Regions from separate parts of the Endozoicomonas sp. Z74 genome, predicted to be linked through region 1. Evidence: predicted binding sites of a transcription regulator. Region 1 holds the regulator's gene; each other region holds the start of a gene.

Region 1 (11,400 bases):
AAACCCTGGGTGTACCTTACACCAATGAAGAGATTGCCGGAGCCGCCAGTGCGGTGAAAGGTCATACGGAACTGGACGCCCTGGTCGCCTACCTGCAGGGGCTGGGCACCGTCATCAAGAGTAAGCGCTGATGGACATCAATACGATACGAGGACTGGCGACAGTGGTCGCCCTGATCGCATTTCTGTCAGTGGTCTTCTGGGCCTACAGCAGCCGTCGCAAGAACGATTTCGACGAAGCGGCCGCTCTCCCCTTTGCCGATGACACGAAAGAAGCGGACAGTAACAGAGAAATGACTGAAAACTCCCAGACGAGAGGAGTAAAACAACAATGAGTAATTTCTGGCACTGGTGGATTGTACTGCTCACCGCAGCCTGCATGGTGTTTGTGGTTGGCATCCTGTTTGGCACCCGGAAAACCCAGCGCAAGACCACCACAGAAGAGACCACCGGCCACAGCTACGATGGCATTGAAGAGTACGACAACCCTCTGCCCCACTGGTGGTTCCTGATGTTCGTGTTTACCCTGGTGTTCAGCGCAGCTTACCTGCTGCTCTACCCGGGCCTGGGTAAATGGGAAGGAATCTGGGGCTGGACATCTGTGGGGGAGCTGGAAAAAGACCAGCAGAAACACGCCCGACGTTACGCACCGGAGTTTGCCCGCTATGCTGCGACCCCCATTGAGAAGCTGATCAACAATCCCAAAGCCCTGAAAATGGGTGAACGTATTTTTTCCAATAACTGTGCACTCTGCCACGGAACCGATGCCGGAGGTAACTTTGGCTTCCCTGACCTCACGGACAGCGACTGGTTATACGGCGGCTCTCCGGAAGCCATCAAGGCAACCATTGCCCATGGTCGCCAGGGCCAGATGCCAGCCTGGGGCGCTGTCATTGGAGATCTGGGGGTAAAACAGGTGGCCAGCTATGTCCGGGGCCTGTCCGGACTGGAGACCTCGGCCAGTCAGGATGACCTCGCCACGGGCAAGCAGATATTCAACACCACCTGCGCCGTCTGTCATAACGCCGATGGCACCGGCAACCTGGCCCTGGGGGCTCCGGACCTGACCAATAACATCTGGCTTTATGGCTCCAGCCAGGCCCAGGTGGAGTACACGATCCGGAAAGGGCGGAACGGGGTAATGCCCCCCTGGCAGGACATCCTGGGTGAAGAGAAAGTGCACCTGGTATCGGCTTATGTTTACAGCCTGAGCCAAAAGCAAGAGCAATAACCCCTGTGGCCAGGGTAATCCCCTGGCCCGCTTTTTATCCGTGACAGGTCACCGACCCGGTAACCCGAATGAACAAACAACAGACCACCACCGAACCGGAACTGATCGACCTTTACCAGAAGTCCGACAAAATCTACACACGCAGCTTCACCGGCCGCTACCGAACCCTGCGCATGACCGGCGGCGCCCTGCTTTTTCTCCTCTACTTTGGCACTTGCTGGATCAACCTGAACGGTCAACAGGCGGTCCTCTTTGATCTGCCTGCCCGGCAGTTCCATATTTTCGGCACTACCTACTGGCCCCAGGACTTTATCCTGCTTTCCTGGTTGCTGATCATCTGCGCCTTTGGCCTGTTTGCCCTTACCGTCTTTGCCGGGCGCATCTGGTGCGGATACACCTGCCCGCAAAGTGTCTTCACCTGGGTATTTATGTGGGCAGAGCGGGTGACCGAAGGAGAGCGCAACCGGCGCATGAAGCTGGATAAACAACCCCTGTCCCTTGAAAAGTTCCTTCGCAAAGCCGCCAAACAGGCGCTCTGGATCACCATTGCCTTTGCCACTGCCCTGACATTTGTAGGCTACTTTATTCCTGTACGACAACTGGTGGTTGACGTCCTTGCCTTTGATGTCGCCCCCTGGGGAGTATTCTGGCTGGGCTTTTTCACCCTGGCCACATACGCCAATGCCGGCTACCTCCGGGAACAGGTCTGCATATATATGTGTCCTTATGCCCGCTTCCAAAGCGTCATGTTTGACAATGACACCCTGGTGGTGGCCTATGATGAGCAGCGGGGGGAGCAGCGGGGTTCCCGCAGGAAAAACGTCGATCCCAAAACCGTGGGACTGGGGGACTGTGTGGATTGCAGCGTCTGTGTCCAGGTCTGCCCCACCGGTATTGATATCCGGGATGGCCTGCAGTATCAATGCATCGGTTGTGCCGCCTGCATCGATGCCTGTGACACCATTATGGACAAAATGGGGTATAACCCGGGCCTGATCCGCTACACCACAGAAAATTCATTAACCAAAGGAACCCGGTTCCACTGGCTCCGTCCCCGCCTGGTGGGCTATGTGACCGCACTGACTGTGATGATCGGCCTGTTTCTTTACAGCCTGAACAACCGTGTTCCCATGGAGCTGGATGTGCTCAGGGACAGGAATGTGCTGTACCGGGAAATCAGTGATGACCGCATTGAAAACATCTTTATCCTGAAAATTGCCAATAAAGATCAGAAGCCCCATGAGATCAGCGTGCAAGTAGCAGGCATTGAAAATCTGAGATTGCCCGGCAAAACGACATTTGTCGTTGCACCAGGCAGTGTCGACCAACAGGTGGTTCGGGTAAACGCTCCCATTATTCAGGGCGCCCCAACCACCCGAACCATCCGGTTCAGCATTACTTCCAGCCAGCCAGGCCTGGAGGCAGTTACGGCAGAAAGCCGGTTTATGGTACCCAGGCAGTAAAGGATACCCATGACAATGACGCATCAGAATTCACCGGCCAATAGCGCCCCCCCTACCGGGCGGAGAGTTGCAAGGGAACCATTCACTCCCTGGTACAGGGAACCCTGGGCCTGGTATATCGTCGGCATCCTGCTGGTCACCTTCTGCTGGGGGAGCTTCCAGCTGTACACCGCTTTCTCCAACCAGGACAGCGTCGTGATCGACGATTATTACAAAAGCGGTAAAGCCATCAATCACGACAGGACCCGAACCCACAATGCCAGAACGCTCGGCATTCAGGCGACGGTGACCGTTGATGACCTGATTGGAGAGGTTCGAGTGGCTGTCCAGGGAAGCCTGGAAGAGTGGCCAGAGCAATTGACACTCAGTTTTCTGTCACCGGTGTTCAAAAAGCAGGATAAAACCCTTACGCTCAAGCGGGCCGTCAGTGGGGAATACGTCGGCCAGCTTCAGGAGCTGGTAGCAGGGCGCTATTACCTGCAACTGGAAACCCAGGATGCCTACATTCCTGAGGTGGGCTATGAAACGGGCTGGAAAGTCACCATGGAAACCGTGGTAACACCGGGCGAGCCGATTAACCTTTATCCGCCTGTAACCCAATGACCGATATCCGCTGTTTTCACTGCTCACTGCCCGTCGAAGAGCCCGTCGTCTTCCAGGCCGAAGTGGAAGGGGTCCACCAGCCTATGTGCTGTCCGGGATGCAAGGCAGTCACCGAAGCCATTGTCGCCGGAGGACTGGACGGCTATTACCGGCACCGCACCGATACCGGCCAGCAGGCCTCGGGGGTCAGCCCGCGACTCCGGGAAGAACTGCTGGTCTACGACCGTGAGGATATCCAGAAAGACTTTGTCCAGCCATACCAGAACCGAAATCATAACCCGAAGGAAAGCCACCAGGCACCAGAGGACAATCTCAGGATGGCCAGCCTGCTGATTGAAGGCATCACTTGCGCGGCCTGCATCTGGCTGCTGGAAAACCATATTGGCGCTCTTGAAGGGGTTGAGCAAGTCAACGTCAATCTCAGTACCCATGAAGCCCAGATTATCTGGCAACCGGATACCCTCCCCCTGAGTTCCCTCCTCCTGGAAATACACCGGATTGGCTATAAAGCCTTTCCCTGGCGCTCCGACCGGCAGGAAGCCCTTCTCAAACAGGAAAACCGGCAATTTATACGACGACTGGCTGTGGCCGGCATCGGAGCCATGCAGGTAATGATGTATGCCATTGCCCTCTATTCCGGCGCCATCAGTAATGATATGGCAGACCACTACCGGGACTTCATTCGGGTCATGAGCGCTATTGTTGCCACTCCCGTGGTCTTTTATGCAGCCGCCCCCTTTTTCAAGGCAGCCTGGCGTGACCTCAGAATCCGCCACCTGGGGATGGACGTTCCGGTCTCCATTGCCATTGGCGGTGCCTATCTGGCCAGCCTCTGGGCCACCTTTTTTGCCAGTGGTGAGGTCTATTACGATTCGGTCTCCATGTTCACCTTTTTCCTTCTTACCGGCCGCTACCTGGAACTCCGGGCCCGACATGCCACCGCCCGTGCCGCAAGAACACTGGCCAACCTGCTGCCCCCGAGCTGTCTGAAAAAAGTGGAGGGTCGTTTTATCCGGGTACCCGTGGCCGACCTTCAGCCAGGCGACCATGTTCGAGTACTGCCGGGTGATGCCATCCCGGCAGACGGCGTTCTGCTCCATGGCGCCAGCAGTGTCAACGAATCCATGCTGACCGGCGAATACATGCCCGTAGAAAAACAGGCTGGCGACAATCTGTTGTGCAGCAGCCTGAATGTGGACCACACCATTGAAGTCAGAATCACCCAGGTGGGAGAGCAGACCCGGGTGGCAGGCATCATTCAGCTGCTCAAACGGGCCCGGCAGGACAAACCCGCCATTGCCCGCCTGGCCGACAGAGTGGCCGGATGGTTTGTGGCCTGCGTCCTGCTGGTGGCCATTTTCGTCTATTGGGGCTGGTCCGGCATTGCCCCGGAGGATGCCTTCTGGATCACCCTTTCCGTACTTGTGGTCACCTGCCCCTGCGCCCTCTCCCTGGCAACCCCTGCGGCCCTGACAGCGGCAACTGGCTATCTGCACAACCTTGGGCTTCTGGTAACCCGGGGACATGTTCTGGAAGGACTGGCGGCCATCGACCACGTGATTTTCGATAAAACCGGTACCCTTACCCGGGGAGAGCTCTCCCTGGCAGAGGTGCTCCCCGTCAATGGTTCAGCCTCTCAGGAGAAAAACTCTACAGAGCAGCTGACAAAGTTTGCTGCCGCTCTGGAAGCCCACTCAGAACACCCCATCGCCCGGGCATTTACCGGTTTAGACGACCCTCTTTCCAGTCCAGCGCATAATGTAACCAACCATCTCGGCCAGGGATTGGAAGGGGAGATAGACGGCACCCGTTATCGAATTGGGCGCCCCGGTTTTGCCTGCCCCGAACACACCCCGACGACACCGGCCAAAACAGGACAATGGCTGCTGCTGGCCCGTAACAACCAGCCCTTGTGCTGGTTCCGGATTACCGACAGCCTGCGCCCGGAGGCCGCTGCTACCATCAGCCGCCTGCATAGCATGGGCAAAGAAGTCACCCTGCTCAGTGGGGATGCCGAGCCGGTGGTGGCTGCCACGGCCCTGGAACTGGGCATTACCCAGTGGCAGTCCGGGACCAGCCCGGACGAAAAACTGTCGTTTATCCAGACGCTCCAGCAAAAAGGCCAGCATGTCCTGATGGTAGGTGACGGTATTAATGACGTACCGGTTCTGGCCGGGGCAGATATCTCCATGGCCATGGGAAATGCCTCAGATCTTGCACGAACCAGCGCTGATGCGGTATTGATATCCGGCCACCTTGAGCGGCTTGCGGATGCGTTTATCCTCACCCATAGAACCCGGAAGATCATCCGCCAGAACCTTGCCTGGGCTCTGGGCTATAACCTTTCTGCCCTGCCACTGGCCGCTGCAGGCATGGTCGCCCCCTGGATGGCGGCCATCGGTATGGCACTCAGCTCTCTGATTGTGGTTGGCAATGCTCTGCGGCTAAGCCGGCAGGGAGGCAACAAGACAGAAACCACAACCAGAAAGAAACCCGGTCAGCAGACAGCAGACGCTCAATCTCAGCCCCACCCCGGACAATCAACAGGAGCATCGTTCTGACCTATGGAAAGCCTGATTATCCTGATCCCCCTGGCCCTGATTCTGGTCGCCCTTGCCATCAAAGTGTTTTTCTGGGCCGTGGATGATGGCCAGTTTGATGACCTGGAAGGACCGGCACACAGCATTCTGTTTGACGAACCGGAGTCGGAAACTCGAACCAGAAACAGTCAACCGTCGTCAACCCCTGAGACATCCAAACAGCCATGAGCGGAAAATGCCGGTGGCATACACCAGAACACTAAACAGAGCTACACACAAAGATCTGGAAGCAGTATGAGTGATCTATCCATTTTTATAACCGCACTGACTCTGGGCCTGCTGGGCAGTGCCCACTGCATTGGCATGTGTGGGGGAATCACATCCGCCTTGAGTCTTTCCATTCAGGGTAAAAGCCGGGTCCAGGTGCTCGGGCTGATGCTGCTCTACCATTGCGGCCGTTTGCTGAGCTATGCCCTGGCCGGCTTTCTACTGGCCGGTATCGGCTGGTTTCTGGGTGATCTCAGTCCCTGGGCGAAAATGGCGCTGCGTTATTTTGCCGGATTGATGATGATCGCCATGGGCCTCTATCTCACAGGGTGGTGGCGAGGACTGACTTACTTTGAGCGCGCCGGGCAGCAACTATGGCGTTATATTCAACCCATAGCCAGCAAACTTCTGCCCATACAATCCCCAGGCAACGCACTGATACTGGGGATGCTCTGGGGCTGGCTGCCCTGCGGCCTGGTCTATAGCAATCTGGTCTGGGCTGCCAGCCAGGGCTCACCGGTCACCGGAGCACTGGCCATGTTCTGTTTCGGGCTGGGCACCCTGCCCGCGGTTTTTCTGATCGGCGCCTTCTCCCGCCAGCTCAGCCAGTTCATCCAAGCCAGCTTTACCCGCAATATGGCCGGCATCATGGTGATTCTGTTTGGCGCCTGGGCCATGCCTGGCCCCCACCAGGAATGGCTGATGACATTGATAGCGCATCATTAGCCGCTTCCGACATAACCGGAAAGCGCTCTTCTTTCTGAATTTGATACTCGCAAATCATCCTCAGCCCATGTAATATGCAATCCCCTCCAGCCTGTGTTCATATTTTCATCGAAACAGATAACTACTGATTCCAATTCGGCAGCCCCGTATTGACACGCATCAAGGAATACAGGTTTAGCTTTCTCTACACTTTTAAAAAATACAGCTATTCATCAATAAGACTGCTACGTTTGAGCATTCAAAACTCGGCAACAGCAGCACAGCATTGACAAAACAGCCGCACGCTTCAAAACACCGAAGCTTATAGCCAGAGAGATCGGCCAGAGACAGATTATGAAAAATGCGCCAGTTTGGGATAAAGACCTGATTGAACGATATAACCAGTCGGGACCTCGCTACACCTCTTATCCAACCGCCGTTCAATTTGATAACACCTTTAACCCTGAGCTATACCAGGCCAGCGCTCAACTCAGCGCCTCTACCATCAAGCCACTGTCGCTTTATTTCCACATCCCCTTCTGTTCACACGTCTGCTATTACTGCGCCTGCAATAAAATTGTCACCAAACACCGCAGCCGCTCGGAAAAATACCTTGAGTATTTGTTCCGTGAAATTGAAATGCAGAGCAAGCTGTATTCTCCCGAGCAGAAAGTTGAGCAGCTGCACCTGGGAGGCGGGACGCCAACATTTCTCAGCAGCGAGCAAATGCGCGCCCTGATCGGTAAGGTCGGCCAGCATTTTCAACTGACGAGCGGCGACACCTCGGATTACTCCATTGAACTCGACCCCCGCGAAGTGGACTGGCCGATGATGGATACCTTGCGGGATCTTGGCTTTAACCGCATCAGCATGGGTGTTCAGGATCTGGATGAACGGGTCCAGAGAGCCGTCAACCGGGTTCAGCCTGAAAATATGGTCCGATCAGTACTGGATGCTTCAAGAACCATGGCTTTCAAGTCCGTTCACATGGACCTGATATACGGCCTACCTTTCCAGACTGTGCCTGGCTTTATGGATACCATCGACCGGGTCATCGATATGGCACCAGACCGGCTGTCGCTGTTTAACTACGCCCACCTGCCCCACCGCTTCAAGCCTCAGCGCAGGATCAATGACGACGACCTTCCTGCTCCGGAGGTCAAGTTGGAAATCCTGCAGCAAGCGACTGAAAAGCTGCTGGACCAGGGCTACGTATACATTGGCATGGATCACTTTGCCCTGCCCGATGATGAGCTGGCCACCGCCCAGGAAACCGGAAACCTGCACAGAAACTTCCAGGGTTACACAACTCACAGCCACTGCGATCTTATAGGAATGGGCGTCTCTTCCATCAGCCAGGTGGGCGACACTTACATCCAGAACACCACGGAAGAATCAGACTACTTCACAAAAATCGACAAAGGCCGACTCCCCATGGTCCGGGGACTTCAGATGACAGAAGACGACAAAGTCCGCCAGGCCGTCATCACCCAGCTGATCTGCCACTTCCAGCTCCAACCCGGTAAAATAGAGACACAGTTCGGCATCACCTTTGACACATACTTTGCTGAGGAGCTGGAACGCCTCAAACCTATGATCAATGACGAGCTACTGACGCTGAACGAAGACCGAAGCATTGTGGTAACCCCTAGAGGCAAACTACTGATCCGGAACATCTGCATGCAGTTCGATCATTACCTGAACCAGCCAAAGCCCACGGAAAAGCAGGAGGCAATCCCCCGCTACTCAAAAGTCATCTGACTTTTCCCAGAAAGCTACCGAAAAAGTAGCCACTCCTTCAGTCTTCCGGGCTTATGCATTCGAGCATAAGTCCGACACCCCCCCAGTCAAACATTGACCATTGCTTTGCCTGCGGTATCGGTGCAAAATCGGGCAACACAAATAAACGAACGTACTTCAGACAGTGGCACACCTTTTGTGACACTGTCGGCTCGGTGCTCCAGTGTATTCTGCCCCCCTTAGTTGACGGGGCTTTACGTCAAGAGCCTGGTTCAGAAGCTTGCCAAGGCGAGACGCCCTGAACAAACGACGCAATCGTGTTACTGGAGACAACGTACTGGCACAAGTTGTTTCCACAATAGCATTAAACACCTACTTTAACGCTATTCACTTGCGTATTTACCTAGCTTACACTTCGTTAACAATTTTCATAAAATTGAGTCGATTTTGCCAATACGACTTTGAGGCCTCTCAATGACGTCCAAGCCCAACGTCCGACAGCCAAGCCATGTGGCCTGCAGAGACTGCAGCCTCAGCTCCTTGTGCCTGCCGCTGGCTCTCAGCATTAAAGACATTGACCAGCTGGATCACATCATCAAGCGAGGTCGCCCTCTGAAAAAGGGTGAACACCTCTTCCTCGAGGGTGATCCGTTCAGCAGTGTATTTGCGGTACGTTCAGGGGCGATCAAAACCTACACCGCCACCAACGAAGGTGAAGAACAGATCACCTCCTTCTACCTGCCCAGCGAAATTCTCGGTTTGAGCGGGATGGATACCGACACTTACCCAGTGTCTGCCCAGGCCATGGAAACCACCATGATCTGTGAAATTCCCTTTGAACAGCTGGAAGGGCTCGCGGATCAGTTCCCGGAACTGCGTCGCCACCTGATGCGCCTGATGAGCAAGAAGATCCGGGAAGATCAGCAGATGATGATGCTGCTGTCCAAGAAAAACGCCGACGAACGCATAGCCACCTTCCTGATCAATCTGGCCAGCCGCTTCCGTCGCCGGGGTTTCTCTTCCCAGTCATTCCGACTGTCCATGTCCCGGAACGAAATGGGCAACTACCTGGGACTTGCCGTCGAGACGGTCAGCCGGGTGTTCACAAGGTTCCAGAAAAACGGCCTGATTTCAGCGGTTGGCAAGGAAATTGAAATTCGTAACTCCGTTGAGCTTTGCTCTCTGGCCGGGGGGAAAACCATCGACCCCACCCAGATCGTGACCAGCGCCTGAGGAGAACTGAGGTAGCTTTCCCGGATTGAAGGGCTACCCTGCCAGTAGCCTGTTGGATTCAGTGAGCCCCGTGCTCACTGAGCATCATTGACCGAAACAGAGCCAAAACGGCATGCCCACAGAACAACGCCTACCCGCCCTGGAATACCTTCAATCCCAGATCAGAACCATCCCGGACTGGCCTGAGCCCGGTATTCTTTTCCGTGATATCACCACCCTGTTTGAAAACCCGAAGGCCTGGCGTCTGACCATAGACACTCTGGTGGAACGCTACCAGAATAAAGATGTGGATCGCATTGGCGCACTGGATGCCAGAGGCTTCCTGATCGGCTCAACACTGGCCTACACATTAAACAAACCTCTGGTACTGTTCCGAAAGAAGGGGAAACTGCCCGGCACCACCCTGAGCCAGGAATACCAGCTGGAATACGGCACCGCCACCCTGGAAGTCCATGACGACACCATGAAGCCCGGAGACCGCATTCTGCTGGTTGATGACCTGATCGCAACCGGCGGCACTCTGCTTGCCGCCCATCACCTGATCAGCCAGGCAGGCGCTACCACGTTGGAAGCAGCCGCTATCATCAATCTTCCCGACCTTAAAGGTTCCGAGAAGTTGAATCAGGCAGGAATCCCCACCTTTACCCTCTGTTCTTTTGCAGGCGACTGATAAAAGTCCCCTGACTAATGGGGTTATAGAATATCCGGAATGATACGATAACCCCATTAAGCACAACACCAAGCCTGTTTTCCTTCTGACAAGCCCTTACCGCAAGGGGTTGCTGGCAGACAATAAAACGGGCACTGCCCAAAAGGGTATCGCCTGCTCACTTTACGTATAAGAACAGGGAAAATACCCTGTCACAGACGATCATTAACTGGTATTTTCAAGATAAATCACCCAGCAGAAAAAGCGGTTTCACCCCCTTTGGGGTAGAACGATGACAGCAATAAAAAAGGACTTTGAATTATGGGTATCTGTGCCAGAGAGTTGCGTCATTATGTGGTGCGACCAACACTCAAGCACCTGGCCATGTGGAGCCAGACAGCAGAGAACCTGCTTCTGGGCACCGCTGCCAGGGAATCCGGCCTTGGCTTTCATTTGAAAATCGCCAACCACCAGGCTCTTGGTATTTACCAGATATCACCGCGCATGCATCGCAATATCTGGGACCACTACCTTGGGACACAGCCAGAGTTATCCAGCAGCGTCCGTGGACTGGCCAGTCAGAGGGAATTCCTTTCACACCCCCACCATGAACTGGCCACCAACCTGGCCTATGCAACCGCCATTGCCTGGCTGGTTTACCACCGAACCGGTATCACTATAGAGAAGATTGACGAAGAAGATACCATGGCACTGGGGAAACTCTGGCAAAAATACTTTCACAGCCGAAACCCCGGCACCGTCCAGAGCTTTTCAGACAGTTACCAGCAATTAATTATTGAATCCGGCTCTTCCCAGGATGAGAAGGCCTATTACCACCTCACCAGCGCCAAACCCGCCTGAATCTGGCGAAAGGGGGGGGCTAAACCCCCTCCTTAGACTCGGCACACCCCACACAAAGATCGGCGTAGGGCATCACCTCCAGCCTGCCTTCAGGAATCTGGGCCCCACA
Region 2 (6,661 bases), on a different contig from region 1:
TGTCATGGCCAGTCGTACCTTAGGCAGGCTGGGAAGAGTACTGGCCACTGTCACCCCGTTATGCTTGTTTTATTCGTTAATGGCAGCTTATCTTTCTGGGGGGGGGGCGCTTCTCTCCCGCTACATTCAGGAGCTGGCTCCAACTGTTCCTACTGAGCTGTGTGTGCTGTTATTTTCTCTGATGGCGGCTATCTTTGTGTACTGGAGTACTTCTGCCGTTGACTGGGTGAATCGAATTTTCTTCGGATTAATGATCGTAGCTTTTGTATCTGTGCTGGCAGCTCTCGCTCCATCGGTTCGTTATGAACGGGTACTGGATATACAGGGGGTTGGGGGGCTGACGCTATTGGGGGTGTTACCGGTTGTATTCACCTCTTTTGGCTATCATGGCAGCATTCCCAGCATCATTCTTTATCAGAAAGCGCAACTTCACCAGAGCGGGCGGCTGCGGAACCTGTCCCTTGTTTTTATAATGGCTACCCTGATTCCTCTCATAGTGTATGCTTCCTGGCTCATCGTGGTTCACGGTGTTTTAGTCGAATCAAGGCTGCTGGATATCAGCCGTTCCCCGGAATCTCTGTCGGGTTTAATTGGCGAACTTAGCAAAGACAGTAAAGGCAGTGTTCCGCTTCATCTATTTTCAGATCTTGCTCTTCTGACTTCTGTATTAGGGGTGGCCCTCGGGCTCTTTGACTATCTTGCTGGATTATTCCGAAGAGGTAATGACCGTTTGCAACGGTTTCAGACTGTTTGCATCACGTTTGGCCCTCCAGTTGTTTTTGCCACCCTGTTTCCTGGTGGATTTGTTAAGGCCCTTGGATACGCTGCTGTAGCCCTGTCCATACTGGCTGTTCTGCTGCCGTCAGTCATGGTTTGTGTTCTCAGAAAACGTTCTGCCAGTGAAAGGAGGTATCAGGCTCCTGGAGGTTTGTGGATGGTGTACTCTTGCCTTTTTTTTGGTTGCATTGTTGTGTTGGCACAGCTGATAACGGCCTGATGGTTTGCGAAGCCGTGTATTTACTCTCTGCAATTTGTGCCGGGGTAGCTTAGAAATTCAGAAGCTGATTTTGATTGAAATAAATGGGAGTGATTATCATTTCTAGAGGCTCTCGCGGTGAGGGCAGTGAGTGATCTGCGTTAAATACCCATGGAGAAGGGGAAATTATGAATTGACTACTTTTGCGGCAATTACTACATTCACTACCAAAATTCTTCGTGTGCAGCCGTTGATTACCTAAATACTGGAAGTTTGCCGAACTTGCCTACGTTTCATCACTTTTTAATCCCAACTCCCTGAGCTTTATCTCCTGAAAAAGGGGGGGGGAGTCCGCAGGGATAAGCTTTTCCAGAAAAGGAAAGAGCAGGGCTTCCAGTCTGTTTTACTCAGGAATAACTGGATCTGGAGTGGGTGTGACGGTTTAGCATGTTTGGCCCATACTTGCGGTGAAACCTGTTAGGTTTTGTTTTAAATCAATTCTTATCCGGGGCCTGGTTCTATAAACTGCTGCGCAAATTTATTAACGATTTCAAGCACTATTCAATTGACCCGTCCCACTGCCAGAGGCCTGTCCATCTGAGCTCTGCAGTGAGGACAAGCAATAGAGGTTGGCATATGCAGGTCATAAAGGCCGATGTAGCAATCGTAGGCGCCGGGGGCGCCGGTTTGCGTGCAGCGATCGCCGTGGCAGAAAAGGACCCGAATCTAAAGGTGGCCCTTATCTCAAAGGTCTACCCTATGCGGAGCCACACAGTGGCTGCGGAAGGTGGGTCTGCCGGGGTGGTTCAGGATCATGACTCTCTGGAGAACCACTTTGTGGATACCGTAGCCGGTGGCGACTGGCTGTGTGACCAGGATGTTGTGGACTACTTTGTCTCACACTCTACAGAAGAGATGATCCGCCTTGAGCACTGGGGGTGCCCATGGACCCGGAAACCCGATGGTGATGTGAATGTTCGTGCCTTTGGGGGCATGAAAATCGAGCGCACCTGGTTTGCCGCGGATAAGTCTGGCTTCCACATGCTCCATACCCTTTTTCAGACATCTACTAAATACCCTTCCATTAAGCGGTACGACGAATTTTTTGCCACCGACCTGATTATGGAAGATGGTCGCGCGCAGGGTGTCGTGGCGATTGAAGTGAAGACCGGTGAGCCCAAAGTGTTCCTGGCCAAGTCAGTGATATTTGCCACTGGTGGCTCTGGACGTGTGTTCCGCTTTAACACCAATGGCGCCATTGTTACAGGCGATGGCCATGCCATGGCGTTGAGGGCAGGTGCTCCTCTTCGGGATATGGAGTTTGTTCAGTATCACCCCACCGGCCTGCCCGGCTCAGGGGTTTTGATGACCGAAGGCTGTCGTGGTGAAGGCGGTATTCTGCTGAACAAAGACGGTTACCGTTATCTGCAGGATTATGGTCTGGGACCGGAAACACCGGTTGGGCAGCCCAAAAACAAATACATGGAACTGGGGCCCCGGGATAAGTTGTCCCAGGCCTTCTGGCAGGAGCAGCGCAAAGGGCGCACCATTGAGACCCCGCTTGGGGACGCCGTGCATCTCGACCTGCGTCACCTCGGTGAGAAGAAACTGATGGAGCGTCTGCCACTGATCTGTTCTCTGGCGAAAAACTACCTGGGTGTGGACCCCGTCCACCAGCCCGTTCCTGTACGCCCGGCTGTTCACTACACCATGGGCGGTATCAGGACCGACATTCACTGTGCCAGTGATCTTAATGGTCTGTTTGCTGCCGGTGAGTGTGCCAGTGTTGGGATGCACGGTGCCAACCGTCTGGGTTCTAACTCCCTGGCGGAGACCGTGGTATTTGGTAAGGTTGCCGGTGAAAGTGCGGCTGACTTTGCCAGCCAGAATGAGCTGTCTGACGAAAGCAAACTGCTGGATCAGGCCCGTGCCCACCTGGCCAGTATTGAGAGCCTGAGAAATGCCAATGGCACGGAGAAAGCTTCCCACCTCCGTCACGAAATGGTGAAAACCATGGAGCGCTGTTTCGGTATTTACCGGATTGGTGAAGAGATGCAGGAAGGCCTGGACAAGATTTCTGAGCTGCGTGAGCGTTTCAGAAACGTCAAGGTAGAAGACAAGAGCAAGGTGTTTAACACTGAACTGTTGCAGGCCTTTGAGCTGCAGAGTTCACTGATGGTTGCAGAATGTATGGCCATTGGTGGCGTTGAGCGTAAAGAGTCCCGGGGTGCTCACCAGCGTATTGATGGCTTTGAAGCCCGTGATGATGTCAATTATCTCAAGCACTCTGTGACTTACCTCAATGGTGATGCCCAGCCTCGTCTGGAGTACGAGGATGTCAACGTAACTCGCTTCCAGCCTGAAGAGCGCGTATATGGCGCTGCCGCTGAGAAGAAGAGCGAAGAGAAGTAAGGAGGCCGCCCATGAGTGATAAAACCATAACCATCGAGATTCTCCGCTACAATCCGGAAACCGATGAGAAGCCTTCTTACGGCACATTTACCATTCCCTATGTTGAAGACTGGTCCATGCTGGATGCGCTGGAGCACATCAAGGATGAACTGGATTCCACCCTGGCCTACCGCTGGTCCTGCCGTATGGCGGTCTGCGGTAGCTGCGGCATGGTCATCAACGGGACACCAAAGCTCGGATGTGAAACCTTTCTGAGGGACTACTATCCCAACAGTATCAAGGTTGAGCCTCTGGCCAACTTCCCCATTGAGCGCGACCTGGTTGTGGACTCCGCTGACTTCATTGAAAAACTGGAGTCGGTTAAGCCCTACATCATCAATGCCATGGAAAAGCCGGTTGAAGAAGGTGTGAATAAGCAGACTCCAGAACAGCTGGGTCTCTACAAGCAGTTCTCCATGTGCATTAACTGCATGCTCTGCTACTCAGCCTGTCCGCAGATGGGGATTAACCCATTGTTTACCGGCCCTGCGGTCATCGCTCTGGGGCATCGCTACAACCTCGACAACCGTGATGACGGTTATGAGCAGAGAACTGAAGTTATTCAGGGTAAGAATGGCGTCTGGTCCTGTACCTTTGTGGGATACTGCTCGGAAGTTTGCCCCAAGAACGTCGATCCAGCTGCAGCCATTAACCAGAACAAGCTGCAGGGATCCCAGGATTGGGCTCTGTCTTTTCTGATGCCACGCAAAGGAGCTAAGTGATGAGTCGTCGTCCTTACGTGCGTCCTATGAAGCGCACCTGGTTCATGGATCACCCGTTCTATCGTAACTATATGGTGCGTGAGTCATCCTGTGTGTTTGATGGCTTGTACGCGATTAACCTGTTTATCGGTCTGGTACAGCTGGTTAAAGGCCCGGATGCCTGGCAGGGCTGGCTGGATTTTCAGGCCAACCCCCTGATGATTCTGTTCACAGTCGTGACTCTGGGTCTGACCCTTTATCATGCGGTGACTTATTTCGATATGACGCCCCGGGTGCTGCCTCAACAGATCCGAAAGCTGGTGGCGGATAACGTGGTTAACAAACTGATGTATGTTGGCCTGGTGGTTGTGTCTGCTGTCATTTTGGCGGCTGCTACCATGGGACTCTGAGAGAGGGAATAAACATGAGTAACAAGCGGCATATTGAACCTCTGTTATGGAGCCTGTTCGGTGCAGGTGGTACGACCATCGCCTTTTTCTTTCCTGCGATCATCTTCATCGTGGGATTGGGAGTGCCAATGGGGATTATTCCTGCGGAAGCCCTCTCCTATGAACGGATGTCCTCTTTCTTTCTTGAAAGCTGGATTGGCAGGCTTGCCCTGATGGTTGCCCTGGTACCTTCCTACTGGGCTTGTATTCACAGGATCTACCATGGCTCCCATGACCTTGGTTTCCATCCCGGGGTAGGCATCAAGGTGGCCTGCTATGGGGGAACTCTGGTGTTGAGTGTGGCTACGATTCTTTTATTGATCTGATTGCTAATCATTTTTAGTTTGATGACAAAGGGCCTTTAATCAGGCCCTTTTTTACAGCGAACTACTGGATCAATGAGGTTAGCTCTTCGTTAAGCTGTGTAATGACTTTTTCCAGATGCTCTGCCATCTTGAGTGAGGCTTCCTCTTCGAGCGATGCCTTTTCAATCCCGGTATCAGGTATACCATCAAGAAACTCATCGACGGTTGTTCGGGCTACTGTTTTGATGGGGTTGTCCGGTGCAAGAGGGTTGTCGCCCAGAATACGGTTAATGGTTTCGTAGCGAACAAAAGCGTTGTCTTCACTTTCATTCGTCAGTGCAGGGGCCGTCAGAATAGGCGCTTTTTCCCTGATGAAGCAGGTACTGAAATGGTGTTCGATGGAAGGGTAAAGCTCATTGGGAATGCCCGTTGTGTCATCAAGTTCACTAAGCAGCTGCTTGAATGCTGTAAGGTCTGTTGCGTAATTACCAAAGGCGGTTTCAGCGGCTTGCCACTTTTTTTCTAAAATCAGCCGCTGGACTATGTGAAGCTCCTCTGACGTAAATCCACGAGAGGGGCGGGAAGTAGAAACCGTTCTGCTAACCGGACTTGCCTGTGAAGGTGCTCTGTCTAAAACAGGCTGACCCGCTTTTTCTGCTCTTTTTACTGCTCTGCCATTGTGTAATACACCGGTTTTTTCGGATAAGTTATCATGAGGCAAGGGGGTGGATGATGGGGGGGTGCCGTTGATTTTGGAGGACATTTTTCCTTTCCCTGGAAATGTTGGTTAATAGTTATCTGAGATCAAACGATCCAGATCGACCTGGTTGCCAGTGCCAAGCACTGAATGTATCTCCGTCAGGATTTCAAGTGCGAGGGTGGCGTGTAAGTGTCCCTTATCACAAAGGGGATCGGACAGGCTGTCAGAAACAAGGTGATGCTCCTTCAGCCACTCATTGATCTTTTGGGGCAGATTATAATAAACATCACGCCTCATTATGAAATGCGTATTATGGTAACCCATCTCGCCACTTAATTGCAGATCGACCTCCAGGGCTTTCTCGGCATTTGAACGGTCAATATGGTAGTTAATACACAGCTGGGCTACCACATGACCATCATGAAGGCTGTTGATAGAGGCTTTTCTGCTGTGTTGGATGCCCATGGCCGACCTCCTGAGCTGATCGGTTTCCCTGGAAAAAATTGGCATATCTTTGATAATAGCTTTTTTTAGACTACGACTCGGTATTCAGGAGCGTGGACATGCAGAGAAAAATTGTTGTAACAGGGGCAAGCCGAGGGCTGGGGCTAGAGTTCTGTCGTCAATATCTGGCGGCGGGGGAGAAGGTCTTCGGTTGTTGCCGTAGCCCGGAGTCTTCCCTGGAGTTGCTCGAGCTCAAAAAGCAGTCCGGTGATCTGCTTGAACTGATCCCACTGGATATTACTCAACCGGCCATGGTGAATAATCTTCGCCATGTTATTGACGGTCCTATTGATATTCTGATTAACAACGCTGGGATCTATGGGCCTAAAGGGCTGGCTTTTGATGAAGTTCAGGCTGATCCATGGTTGGAGGTGCTCAGGGTAGATACCATTGCCCCGTTAATGGTGGTTCAGGCGCTGGTGGATCAGGTATCTCAGAGTAAAGAAAAAAAGATCATTTTAATGTCCAGCAAAATGGGCAGTATTGAGGATAACCAGAAGGGGGGCAGTTACCTCTATCGGTCGGCCAAGGCTGCCTTGAATGCGGTGGGTAAAAGCCTTGCCGTTGATCTTGCC
Region 3 (11,400 bases), on a different contig from region 1:
TCCAGCAACGTCTTGATAATGGGGTTTACCATAACCGCTCCTTCAGGATGCCTCGGGGAAATACAGATCCATTGCACTCTCAACGATTGAGACACCGGCTGCCTCCATGGCCACCAGAGCCGCCTCCACCGAGTCCGGACTCAATCCCCGACAGGCAGCCTTGTTCAACACCACATCAAAACCACCCTGACGAAGCTGTAAAACCGTTGTCTTGACACAAAAATCCAGTGCCAGGCCACCCACAATCACCGTATCAATCCCCCTGCCCCGGAGAAATTCCATAACGCCTGTGCTCAAGCGGTCTTTAAGATCATGAAAACAAGCCCCGTAGGGGTGCATATCCGGCTCAACCCCCTTCCAGACAAAAAAGTCATAATCCGTCACCGCGGGCAAACCATTGACCAACTCAAACCCGGGCGTTCCGGGCACTGCATGCTGATTCCAGTAAAGGTCTGCATGGGGGTGCCCCTGCACCGGAGTCAACTGTGGGTTTTCGTGACTGGCCACCCAGACAGCACTGGGCGAATGAGCATCTTTTGAGCCAACACGGACAGCGGCAAACTCCGCCTGACGATTGAGCTCCTCAACAATCGCCTGACCATCGGGAATCGGCAATTCATCGGGACACAATGGCGTAAAACACTGCTGGGCATCCACATCAAAAGCAGCAACGGTTTCCCTGGCCCCAAGAGCATGCATTCTGACCACCTGACAAAAGGAATGTAATTCACTATGATAGTGAATTATGTTCACTAACCTGTCAACCTGCACCGTCTTGATGCTTTCAGGTTACTATTGAGAAAAACCCACCCTGCATAGCGCCAGGAGCGCCCCTGAAGACTGCCTGGGCAAAAAAGGAAACCAACTATGAGCCTCAGCACCGCGCTAATTTCCGTTGATCTGGTCGCCTTTCGACTGACCGACGACAGCGTTCAGGTACTGACCCACCGTGATCCAAAATCACCTGACTTCCTGCGCCTTCCAGCCGGAAGGATTGAACCGGAACTGGACACCTGCCTGGAAGACACGGCCAGACGACAGCTTGGGCGACTGACCTCAGAACCGGCCTCCTATTATGAACAGGTCATAACCATTGGCGATGAACTCCGGGACTCCCGGGGCTGGTCGTTGACCGTGGTCTATTATGCCCTGTTCAAACCGGAACAGAGCCAGGTACTGGCCCCAGATGCACAATGGGTCGACATTGTCGAAAGGCAGCCAGCCGTGCCCCTGGCATACGACCACAGCCAACTGGTGACAGAAGCCCTGGAGCGGCTCCAGAATAAAATCCAGTACAGCTCCCTGCCGGTACACCTGCTACCGGAAGAATTCACCCTGTCTGACATTCAGAAAGTGTTTACCCTGGTGCTCGAAAAAGCCCCTCCCATGAGGTCCATCAGAAACCGTTTCCTGAAAGGGGAGCTGCTCGAAGATACCGGTAAAAAACGCCATGGCAGCAACCGCCCTGCCGCCCTGTACCGCATTCATCAAACAACCGGCCCCTGCCTTTTCAACCGGTCTTATCTCACCACCCAGACATGACACTCTTCTGTCAAAGTTGGCAAAGATGAACAGAAAACCTCTGCTACACTTTGCCAGACTTTTTTAGATGGTTAGAGTCTCCCATGAAGCTTCCTTCCCTGATCCTCTCCACCCTCGCCTGCTCTTCTGTGATGGCTTTTCCAATACCGGACACCCTGGCACCGGATTTCAAAACCGAGGCAGTGGTGCCGGATAAAAACAACCCTGCCGGCAGAATCATCAACGATTTCCAGCTCTCCAGCCTGAGGGGGAAATCCCGGGTTATGCTGTTGAGCTACCCAAAAAACTGTACTTTTATCTGCCCCACAGAATTGATTGCCCTCAACAAACGGCTTAAGGAGTTTCATCAGCTGGGCTATGAAGTACTGGTACTTTCCTCTGACGAAGCTTCTATTGAAAAAGACCCCAAAGCCTCCCACCAGGCATGGCGGCTGAAATCAAGTAAGGCGGGCAGCGGCAACAGAAGCGAGCCCATAGGGCTGGGTAACCCCGGCTTTATCATGCTGGCCGATCCAAAAAAATCCATTATAAAAAAGTACCAGATCGAAAATCAGGATGGGCTGGCTCTCAGGGCTACTTTTTTTATTGACCAGAAAGGCATTGTTCGAATTGCCGATGTTCAAAGCATCACCATCGGCCGGGATGTGGACGAACTGTTGAGAAAAGCGGCCGCCCTGAAATTTGTTGATGAGCACCAGGGCTATGTCACCCCGGAAGGCTGGCAACCTGGCGAACCCGGCATGAAACCCACTCACCAGGATGTTCATCGACAAATGAAAAGAACAAACTAGTCGCACAGGAATAAAAGCCGGTTCTACAGATAAACAGAACCGGCGAGAAGACTAACGAATAGCTAGTGGACTAAAAATGATAAGCAACACCCGCCATATAAACCCATGGATCCAGTTCTACATCAATCTTGTAGTTATCAGAACCGCCATTTCCATTAAACGTTGCTGTGGTATTGATATCCATATACCACACGGCCGCATTCAGGCTCCAGTTCTCAGCCACCCGATAATCAAACCCAAGCTGTCCTGCCAGACCCAGTGAATTATCCAGCTTAATATTACTGTAGGTAGCGTCAGCCCCATTAATAAATTTCTCACTGAAAAAGACCGTGTAATTCACACCAACCCCCAGATAGGGTTGAAAGGCAGAGCCCTTTTCCATGGGATAGTACTGAACGCTCAGGGTGGGTGGAAGGTGTTTTACTTTGGCAAAGTCATTGAGCCCCTCGATAGCCCCTTTACCCGTTAATTTATGGGAAAATGGCGTTGCCGCCAGCAGCTCAATCCCAATATTGTCCTTCAACATATAGGTCAGGGACAGCCCCAGCTGGCTCTCATTATTGACATCCACCGTAGCGGTACTGATTGCGGCCCCGTTGAGCTGCAACTCACTGCTATCCACATTGGGATTCACACTGGCCAGGCCACCTCTGACAATAAAATCACCGGCATCATAAGCCTGAGCAGCTGAAGCCAATAAAGCAGTTGCGCTCATAACCCCAAGAAAAAGCGGTTTCAGTTTCATGTGTTACCTTTGTGTTTTTTTGTTGGTTGAATCACTAAAAGCAGCATGCGGGCTATCATTATTTTCTTTCGTCCCATTTCGCTCTGCATTGTATAAAATTGACCCATGTCGCTTATTGACCCAGATCAAACCTTCACAAAAGTAAACACCACCGTGGATAATTTCCAAATAACTCTAATCCTGCATTTTTAACTACCAATCACTCTTATGTGCTGCCCAGGAACCACTAAATTCAACGGATAGCTTGTTGGTTGAAGCAATAGACAAGCCATGTGACCTCTTCTTTTTAAAAAGATCCATAAAGAATCAGAGGAATCGCAATGACATTGTCACCAGTAACAAAACTGCACACGTGGGCGCTTATATCTCTTTTGGTTTCATCAAAGGCCGGTGCAATGCCCGTAACGCCAAACCCACGCCCAGAGGTTTTCAACACGATTCAGGAGTTTGAAACCGTGACGCCCTATGGTTGCACTCCGGGTACAATGATCACCCAACATTCCCAATTCGATGTTCTTTACACCTGTTCACGGACATTTAGAGGAAAAACATTACTTCCTCAGGCCATAAAGGCTTTTCCATCAGAAGAGAGTAATCCATTGATTGGCATGGACATCATTGGCTATGCCGGTTATTTTTCCATGACGCCCTCCTTCTTCAGGCAAATCGCTGAAAACCCCGTTTTTACCACCGCGGCTACCACAACCCCTCTCCCGACTACAGAGCTCAGAGAAGCGACCAGGAACAGCACAGACAGAGCCACTACCAATAAAGCCAGTACAAGAATGACCACAATCGCTGACCGAAGCTGGCAGGAACCCGTCGCCCGGTTTTACGACTATCAAAATATGGGAATAGACTCACAACTGCTTTCCCTTGGCAGACAGGTCACTCGGGACAACCAGGGTAACCGGTATCTCTTCCTTTATAACAAAACCTGCGCCATTGCCCCGGACAATACCGTTAAATGGTGCAAACACCGGCCTTTCGAAACCCTTCCCTCCCCCATGGTACGTGACTCGAATGGAAAAAAAACACTCTACAGCCTCCTTTCCATACCGGAAGATTGCGTGGATGTAGTGAATCAAATCCCTGAGTTCTCCCCCCCTCTGACTAAATCGGAAATCGTCATCGTAATTGAAGAGCTCGATCGTATTGAAAGCCTGAAGTACAACACGGTACAAGAGTTTCTTATCAGGGAGTCCATTGATACAGAAACCACTTTGAAGTTTCAGCCACCCAGTGAGAGGCTGATTGAGGAGTGCCTGAAAACGGCAGGGAAAAATTCAATTCTGGCCGTCTCAGCAATGGATGCCGAAACCGGTAGTGAGCGTTTTACCCCCTTTCTGTCCCCCCCTTCAAACGATTATCTGCCCTACGCCTTCCCATTCAATGTATTCAGTCAGCAAACCGGTATCCAGTATATCTACACTCTCTCCTATGGACCTGATGGCAGCTCAACGTCATGCAGTTCTGTCAGTGTCGGCTGCACTGTTCACCTGTATGGGCTAGACGAAGCGTTGAAGCCAGTTCTTGAATTTAATTTTCCCTACACAGGATCACAAAACCAGATCCTGACGCCCATGACCCTTTACGAAAACAATCGGGGTCATGATGAACTGACGTTAGTTCTTGGAGATACGGTACATCAACTGGAAATCGAACCAGGCGTCAAAAAGCCACTAAGATATGGGCACTTTTCGTTTGATACCGGGTACGACTCCCAAAGGTATAACGCCTACCGACAGCCCGTGAGAAGCGGTGGACGACTGTTTATACTCCGTTACCAGGGCGAACAGGGGCACCGAATCTTTGAGTTTGATCCAGGACACCTGGGCCGAAAGGCCCCCGTCATTCATCGTTTAAGCGGGCTCTCCGACATGAACGATACGCTGCTTACCCATGAAAACGGTTTTCTAACCACCTTTCAGCAGGAAGGGAATCCTCTTGGAGTGGATGTACAGTGGTTTGATACTGGCACTGAGGGTCAGATCAGCCATACCAGCATTGCGTCATTCGTTATGAACAGGGGTTATTACAACTGGTTCTCAAGCGCTAACTGGCTGTCCATTGGCAAGGCCATGGTTCTTAACAACCAATTGATACTATCCGGAGCCCAGTCTGAAACACGCAACAGTGATGGGTACGTCATCAATACCGGCGCCTTGATATTTATGGACTGGCAACCGGATAAAATCAACAACCTTGCTCCCCTGGAAACCATTCAATCCTTCGGAGAACCGTCAGTTCATGGCAAACTTGAAGAAACTTCAGGGAGCCATCGCAGCGTCAGCACAATTGCTCCAATGATGGTATTAATAATGACCTATGCACTCTTCTGAAAACCGGAAAGCAGCATACTCTGGTTGTTATATAACCAGAGTATGCTGTGCGGTTTGATTAACGCTCAATCCGCCAGGTAGTGCCTTCCCGGCTGTCCTGAAGAATAATGCCCTGTTCCGCCAGCTCATCACGGATGCGGTCAGCACCGGCAAAATCCCGGTTCTTTTTGGCGTCCTTCCGCTTCTGAATCATGGCTTCAATCCAGGCTTCGTCCACATCAGCACCGGATTTCAGAAAGGCTTCCGGATCCCGCTGAAGAATCCCCAGAATGCCACCCAGCTTAACCAGCAAGGCCGCCAAAGGCAGTGCTTCCGTCGGATCCTGACTGCGAACACTGTTGAGCTGGCGAACCAGTTCAAACAGAACTGCCAGTGCTTCCGGCGTATTGAAATCGTCATCCATGGCCTTGAAGAAACGCTGCTCGAACTCATGACCTTCCGGAGCTTCTACACCGGACAAGTCCAGTCCTTTCAGAGCGGTATACAACCGCTCCAGCCGAACCCCCGCCTCTTTCAGACTGTCCTCAGAATAATTGATGGGGCTGCGGTACTGACTGGAGATCATAAAGTAGCGAACCGCTTCTTCATCATACTTATCCAGCACTTCCCGGATGGTAAAGAAGTTCCCCAGACTCTTGGACATTTTGACGTTATCAATCCGGATCGCACCAGAATGCATCCAGGTGTTAACAAAGGTGGCCTCGTTATGGGCCTCGCTCTGGGCGATCTCATTTTCATGGTGAGGGAACTTCAGGTCCGAACCGCCACCGTGAATATCAAAGGTATCCCCCAGGCAGCACTTACCCATTACCGAGCACTCAATATGCCATCCTGGGCGCCCTTCACCCCAGGGAGAGGACCAGCTGGGCTCGCCAGGCTTGGCCCCTTTCCAGAGCACAAAGTCCAGGGGATCTTCCTTTTGCTCTTCCACCTCAATCCGTGCGCCGGCTTCCAGCTCCTCAAGCACCTTGCCGGACAGTTTGCCGTAGCCCTCAAAACGACGAACCCGATAATAGACATCCCCATTACCCGGCGCATAGGCAAAACCCTTGGCTATCAGCCCCTCAATCATTTCCACCATGCCAGGGACGTGGGCCGTGGCCCGGGGCTCCTGATCGGGAGAGAGGTTACCCAGCCGGGCAAAATCTTCCTGCATGGCGGTGATCATACGTTCAGTCAGCGCCATAAAATCTTCACCGTTTTCTGCCGCCCGCTTGATGATCTTGTCATCCACATCGGTGATATTGCGGACATAGGTAAGATCGTAACCCCGGGCACGGAGATAGCGGGCCACCACATCAAATGCGGTGACCGTCCTGGCATGGCCAATATGGCAGTAGTCGTATACGGTCATGCCACAGACATACATCCGGACATGATTGCCATCCAAAGGTTTAAAGGACTCTTTCCTGCGGGTCAGGCTGTTATAAATCTGCAGCACGCTTTCTTTCCTCTTCCCTCTGTACGCTTACGCCTTGTTGGCCCAGGTATCTTTCAAGCCGATGGTCAGATTGAACACGGGGTGTTCGCTGGTGTGATCAAAACGATCCGCCACAAAATACCCTTCCCGTTCAAACTGGAAGCGCTGTTCCGGGCCGGCTTCTGCCAGTGCCGGTTCCACCCATGCTTTCTGCACCTTCAGGGATTCCGGGTTGATATGGGTAATAAAATCTTCTTCACCACGGTCCGGCGCAGGGTGGGTGAACAGTCGATCATACAGCCTCAGCTCAGCCTCTTTCCCATGGCTGGCGGACACCCAGTGAATCACTCCCCGGGGGCGAATGCCTTCCGGCGGATTCTCACCAACAGTGCCGGGAACATAGGAGGCACGCACCTCCACAATCTCACCAGCTTCATCTTTCACCACCTGCTCAGCCTTGATCACATAGGCACTGCGCAGACGCACATACTCACCCATCACCAGCCGCTTGAACTTCTTGCGGGACAGGGTGGTGTCTTCGGTGAAATCGGCCCGGTCAATGTAGACCTCCCGGGTAAAGGGCAGTGTCCGTTCACCCAGCTCAGGCCGGTTTGGATGGGCCGCCGCCTTCATTTCCTGGACTTCCCCTTCCGGCAGGTTCTCAATCACCAGCTTGAGAGGGTTCAGAACCGCCATGGCCCGACCGGCGTTGGTATTGAGATCATCCCGGATGGCGTGTTCCAGCATGGAGACGTCGGCAGTGCCATCGGACCGGCTCACTCCTACCATCTCGGAAAACCGGCGGATGGAGGCCGGAGTATAGCCACGGCGTCGCATACCGGAAATGGTGGGCATCCTGGGATCGTCCCAGCCACCGACAACGGCGTCGTCCACCAGCCGCTTCAGTTTTCGCTTGGAAGTAACCGTGTAATTAATATTGGTCCGGGCAAATTCGTACTGCCTGGGCGTGGCTGGCACAGGCAGATTGTCCAGGAACCACTCATACAGAGGCCGGTGATCCTGAAACTCCAGAGTACAGATGGAGTGGGTAATGCCTTCAATGGCATCTTCCTGGCCATGGGCAAAATCATAGCTAGGATAGATGCACCACTTGTCACCGGTCTGATGATGAGGCACTTTGCGGATACGATACAACACAGGATCCCGCAGATTCATATTGGGGCTGTGCATATCGATTTTCGCCCGCAGGCAGGCCTGTCCTTCGTCGTATTCTCCGGCACGCATTTTTTCAAACTCCGCCAGATTGACGTCCACAGGGGTGTCCCGGTCTGGACTGTCAATGCCCGGCGTCTGAAAATCCCCGCGGTTTTCCCGCATGGTATCGGCATCCTGGTGATCCACATAGGCCTTGCCTTCACGGATCAGGTGCAAAGCCCACTGATAAAACTGGTCAAAATAGCTGGACGCATACCGTACCTCACCGGACCACTGGAAACCCAGCCAGCGGACATCCTCCTGGATCGCATCAATGTAAACCTGCTCTTCCTTCTCCGGGTTGGTGTCATCAAAGCGCAGGTTACACTGGCCCTGGAACCGTTCCGCCAGACCGAAGTTCAAACAAATGGAAGTGGCGTGCCCCACGTGGAGAAAACCGTTCGGCTCCGGTGGAAACCGGGTATACACCGATGAGACCCGGCCTTCGGCCAGATCCTTCTCAATAATCTGTTCCAGGAAATTACTGGGTTTGTCTTTAGCGCTCATTATCACTGATGCATCGTTGAAGGGTGGAAGGCTCATTAGGCTACGGTCAACTTCTGACAGCCGGCACCCATGACGAGGTGGTGGATTGGGTACGGAAGCAGAGCAAACGGTTCATAGAGCCTAATCGGCTGAGACTATCATATCCCTTAACCCGGGAAAATAAGTGGGGCCTGGAATGAGCAAATTATCCTGCCTGCCAGTTCACTGCAAAGCGGCATCCCCATTCCCCCTCATAACAGAAGCGCTGCATAGAGCAAAACACAACGCCGGTTTTACAGTATCGAAAGAAACGCCTAGAATTCCCAATTCTCAGCCCCTGGCGGGCATCACTGACTAGACGGTAAACCCATGGTTGTATTACATACCAATTACGGCGACATCAAACTGGAACTGAACGCAGAGAAAGCGCCCAAAACCGTTGCCAATTTTATTGAATACGTAAAAGACGGCCATTTTAACGGGACTATCTTTCATCGGGTTATTGATGGCTTCATGATTCAGGGGGGTGGCTTCGAACCGGGCATGGCCCAGAAAACCACCCAGTCCCCCATTGATAATGAAGCCGATAATGGCCTTAAAAACGAGACGGGCACCATTGCCATGGCACGCACCATGGACCCTCACTCCGCAACCGCACAGTTCTTTATTAATGTGGCGGACAATGCCTTTTTGAACCACAGCTCAAAAACACCCGATGGCTGGGGTTACTGTGTCTTTGGCAAAGTCACTGAAGGCATGGACGTGGTGAACAAAATCAAAGGCATGAAAACCACCTTCCGGGCTGGTCATCAGGATGTGCCGGTTGAGGACATCATCATCGAGTCTGCGGAACTGGCTGAATGACCGTTCTGTTTATTTCAGACCTTCATTTAACCCCAGACTGCCCGGCCATTGCCCGGGCATTCTGCCATTACCTGGAAAACCGTGCACTGGACGCAGAAGCCCTCTACATACTGGGGGATTTTTTTGAATACTGGGTGGGGGATGATGCCATGGAGCCCTTCCACCAGGACATTGCTGCCCGGCTGAAACGCTACAGTGATTCAGGAAGAAAATTGTACCTGATGCCCGGTAACCGGGACTTTGCCCTGGGCAAACGTTTTCTCCGGGCCACCGGAGCAACCTGGCTGAAAGACCCGACCCTGGTTCAGCTGAACGGCGAGCCTATTCTGCTGATGCACGGTGATTCTCTGTGCACTCAGGATCAACAATACCTTCGTTATCGGAAGTGGATCCGCAACCCTGCGGTTCTATTTCTACTGCGACGAACCCCTCTCTCCTACCGAAAACGTCTGGGAGCCCGCATCCGCCGCAACAGCCAGAAAGCCAAAACCGGCAAAACCCTTGCCATTATGGATGTCACTCCCTCAGAAGTGACCCGAGTAATGGAACAGTTCAGCGTCAGAACCCTCATTCATGGCCATACCCACCGGCCTGCCATCCATGAAGTTACCATTCAAGACGAAGCCGCCAGACGCTTTGTACTGGGAGACTGGACCGAAGAAAAGGGCTGGGAAATCGAGCTGACCGATAACAACCTCACCCTGAACAGCTTTTCCATTTGCCAGGAATAGCTGAACAAACACCGCCAGACTCAGTAGCGAAGCTTCACTCCGCTCTTGGTTGAACCGTTTATCAGGTGGGCCCTCACCCAAACCCTCTCTCAGGGGGAGAGGGCTTTAAAAGTTTGCACTACCCAAACTCCCTCTCCCTCTGGGGAAGAGCTTTAAAATTCTGCACCACCAAATCCCCTCTCCCTCTGGGAGAGGGCTGGGGTGAGGGAAAAGGTGAATGGTTCATAACAAAAACAAGGAGATCAACTACAGCCCCCCCCCGGTATAAGCCCTCCCCTAACAGGCCGGTACCCCACTGTGAAACCGGAACTCACTGTCCGGGGATTCAATAGCGTCCTGCTCTAGCCCGGAAAAACAACCAATTCTCTCCTCAATGGGATCAGGGCTGATCGCCTCCGCCAGTCTCAGGTAATCCTGAAAGTGCCGCCCCTCGGACTTCAGTAATGAGCGATAGAACTTTGCCAGTTCCTCATCCCCATTGGCTTCTATCACCGGCGCCAATGCCGCAAACCTTTCACAGGATCGGGCCTCAATAAAGGCACCGGTTATCAACGTATCCACCAGCCTCGCAGGCTCAAAGGTTCGTATCCCTTTCCTTAACAGACCCGCATACCGCCCGGCCCCCAGGTGATGATACTCCATTCCCCGGCGGGTCATAATCGCCAGCACCTGCTCGAAATGGCGTAACTCCTCTCGGGCCAGCCTGGACATCTTATTAAGCAGATCCCGCTGGTCTGTGGGATTTAAAAGAAGGCCGGCCTCTTTTTCGCTTTTCTTTTCAGATTTTAGGGGCTGGAAACCTGCACGGTACCGGTTGATCAAACTCATGGCCGCCTGGGCCGCCTTTAACTCATTGTTGGCATGATCCACCAGGATGACCGGAAGACTGTCCGGCTCCGCTGCTTTTTCCAGCCATTGCACAGGGGTCGGACAGGGAAGAAAATCAAGAATAAGGGCGAGTTCAGACATGTATTTATTGAAACAGCACTGCTTTGGGGTTGGTGCAATCCATTCTCTCATCAACCGTTGCCACATCAAAGGGCTGTTTCAAAGCCCATAGCACTTCATCTGGATTTATAAGCGGGTAACTTCGCCTTTATTCCAGAATGGCAGCCGCTCAAGGGCATTGGCAAGGTCATCAAACCGGTGCTGGATAACCTCTCTTTTCTTAACCGTGATAGCGGGGGCAAAGACCACCCCTTCCACCTTCTGCATCCAGTCCTCAAGCTCTTTGGAATCCTGAACAGAGGCCGGCGTTTTTTTA

What was found. Region 1 encodes FNR, which switches genes on or off when oxygen is low (the NO sensors DNR and NnrR bind a similar motif). Its sites were predicted from a motif close to TTGATNTANATCAA; they were not measured.
Region 2: the regulator FNR is predicted to act here: its motif matches at 1,461-1,474, upstream of frdA (fumarate reductase (quinol) flavoprotein subunit).
Region 3: the regulator FNR is predicted to act here: its motif matches at 3,194-3,207, upstream of ACNRUY_RS20535 (OmpW/AlkL family protein).

What each region holds. Positions count from the first base shown of each region.
Region 1 is NZ_JBLYZI010000013.1:48,732-60,131, forward strand. Features, by position in the region: gene ccoO (cytochrome-c oxidase, cbb3-type subunit II) at 1-131, shown strand, start outside; gene ACNRUY_RS05925 (cbb3-type cytochrome oxidase subunit 3) at 131-334, shown strand; gene ccoP (cytochrome-c oxidase, cbb3-type subunit III) at 331-1,230, shown strand; gene ccoG (cytochrome c oxidase accessory protein CcoG) at 1,299-2,693, shown strand; gene ACNRUY_RS05940 (FixH family protein) at 2,709-3,296, shown strand; gene ACNRUY_RS05945 (heavy metal translocating P-type ATPase) at 3,293-5,857, shown strand; gene ccoS (cbb3-type cytochrome oxidase assembly protein CcoS) at 5,861-6,064, shown strand; gene ACNRUY_RS05955 (sulfite exporter TauE/SafE family protein) at 6,131-6,829, shown strand; gene hemN (oxygen-independent coproporphyrinogen III oxidase) at 7,163-8,569, shown strand; gene fnr (fumarate/nitrate reduction transcriptional regulator Fnr) at 9,023-9,781, shown strand; gene ACNRUY_RS05970 (adenine phosphoribosyltransferase) at 9,894-10,451, shown strand; gene ACNRUY_RS05975 (hypothetical protein) at 10,752-11,291, shown strand; gene ACNRUY_RS05980 (TraR/DksA family transcriptional regulator) at 11,311-11,400, opposite strand, start outside.
Region 2 is NZ_JBLYZI010000010.1:407-7,067, reverse strand. Features, by position in the region: gene ACNRUY_RS04605 (amino acid permease) at 1-997, shown strand, start outside; gene frdA (fumarate reductase (quinol) flavoprotein subunit) at 1,613-3,388, shown strand; gene ACNRUY_RS04595 (succinate dehydrogenase/fumarate reductase iron-sulfur subunit) at 3,400-4,149, shown strand; gene ACNRUY_RS04590 (fumarate reductase subunit C) at 4,149-4,538, shown strand; gene frdD (fumarate reductase subunit FrdD) at 4,553-4,903, shown strand; gene ACNRUY_RS04580 (hypothetical protein) at 4,965-5,645, opposite strand; gene ACNRUY_RS04575 (hypothetical protein) at 5,670-6,047, opposite strand; gene ACNRUY_RS04570 (SDR family oxidoreductase) at 6,146-6,661, shown strand, end outside.
Region 3 is NZ_JBLYZI010000091.1:11,325-22,724, reverse strand. Features, by position in the region: gene pncB (nicotinate phosphoribosyltransferase) at 1-32, opposite strand, end outside; gene ACNRUY_RS20550 (isochorismatase family protein) at 43-699, opposite strand; gene ACNRUY_RS20545 (NUDIX hydrolase) at 868-1,542, shown strand; gene ACNRUY_RS20540 (redoxin domain-containing protein) at 1,626-2,333, shown strand; gene ACNRUY_RS20535 (OmpW/AlkL family protein) at 2,404-3,078, opposite strand; gene ACNRUY_RS20530 (hypothetical protein) at 3,474-5,420, shown strand; gene cysS (cysteine--tRNA ligase) at 5,479-6,861, opposite strand; gene ACNRUY_RS20520 (glutamine--tRNA ligase/YqeY domain fusion protein) at 6,889-8,562, opposite strand; gene ACNRUY_RS20515 (peptidylprolyl isomerase) at 8,911-9,405, shown strand; gene ACNRUY_RS20510 (UDP-2,3-diacylglucosamine diphosphatase) at 9,402-10,136, shown strand; gene ACNRUY_RS20505 (MiaE family protein) at 10,413-11,105, opposite strand; gene ACNRUY_RS20500 (hypothetical protein) at 11,211-11,400, opposite strand, start outside.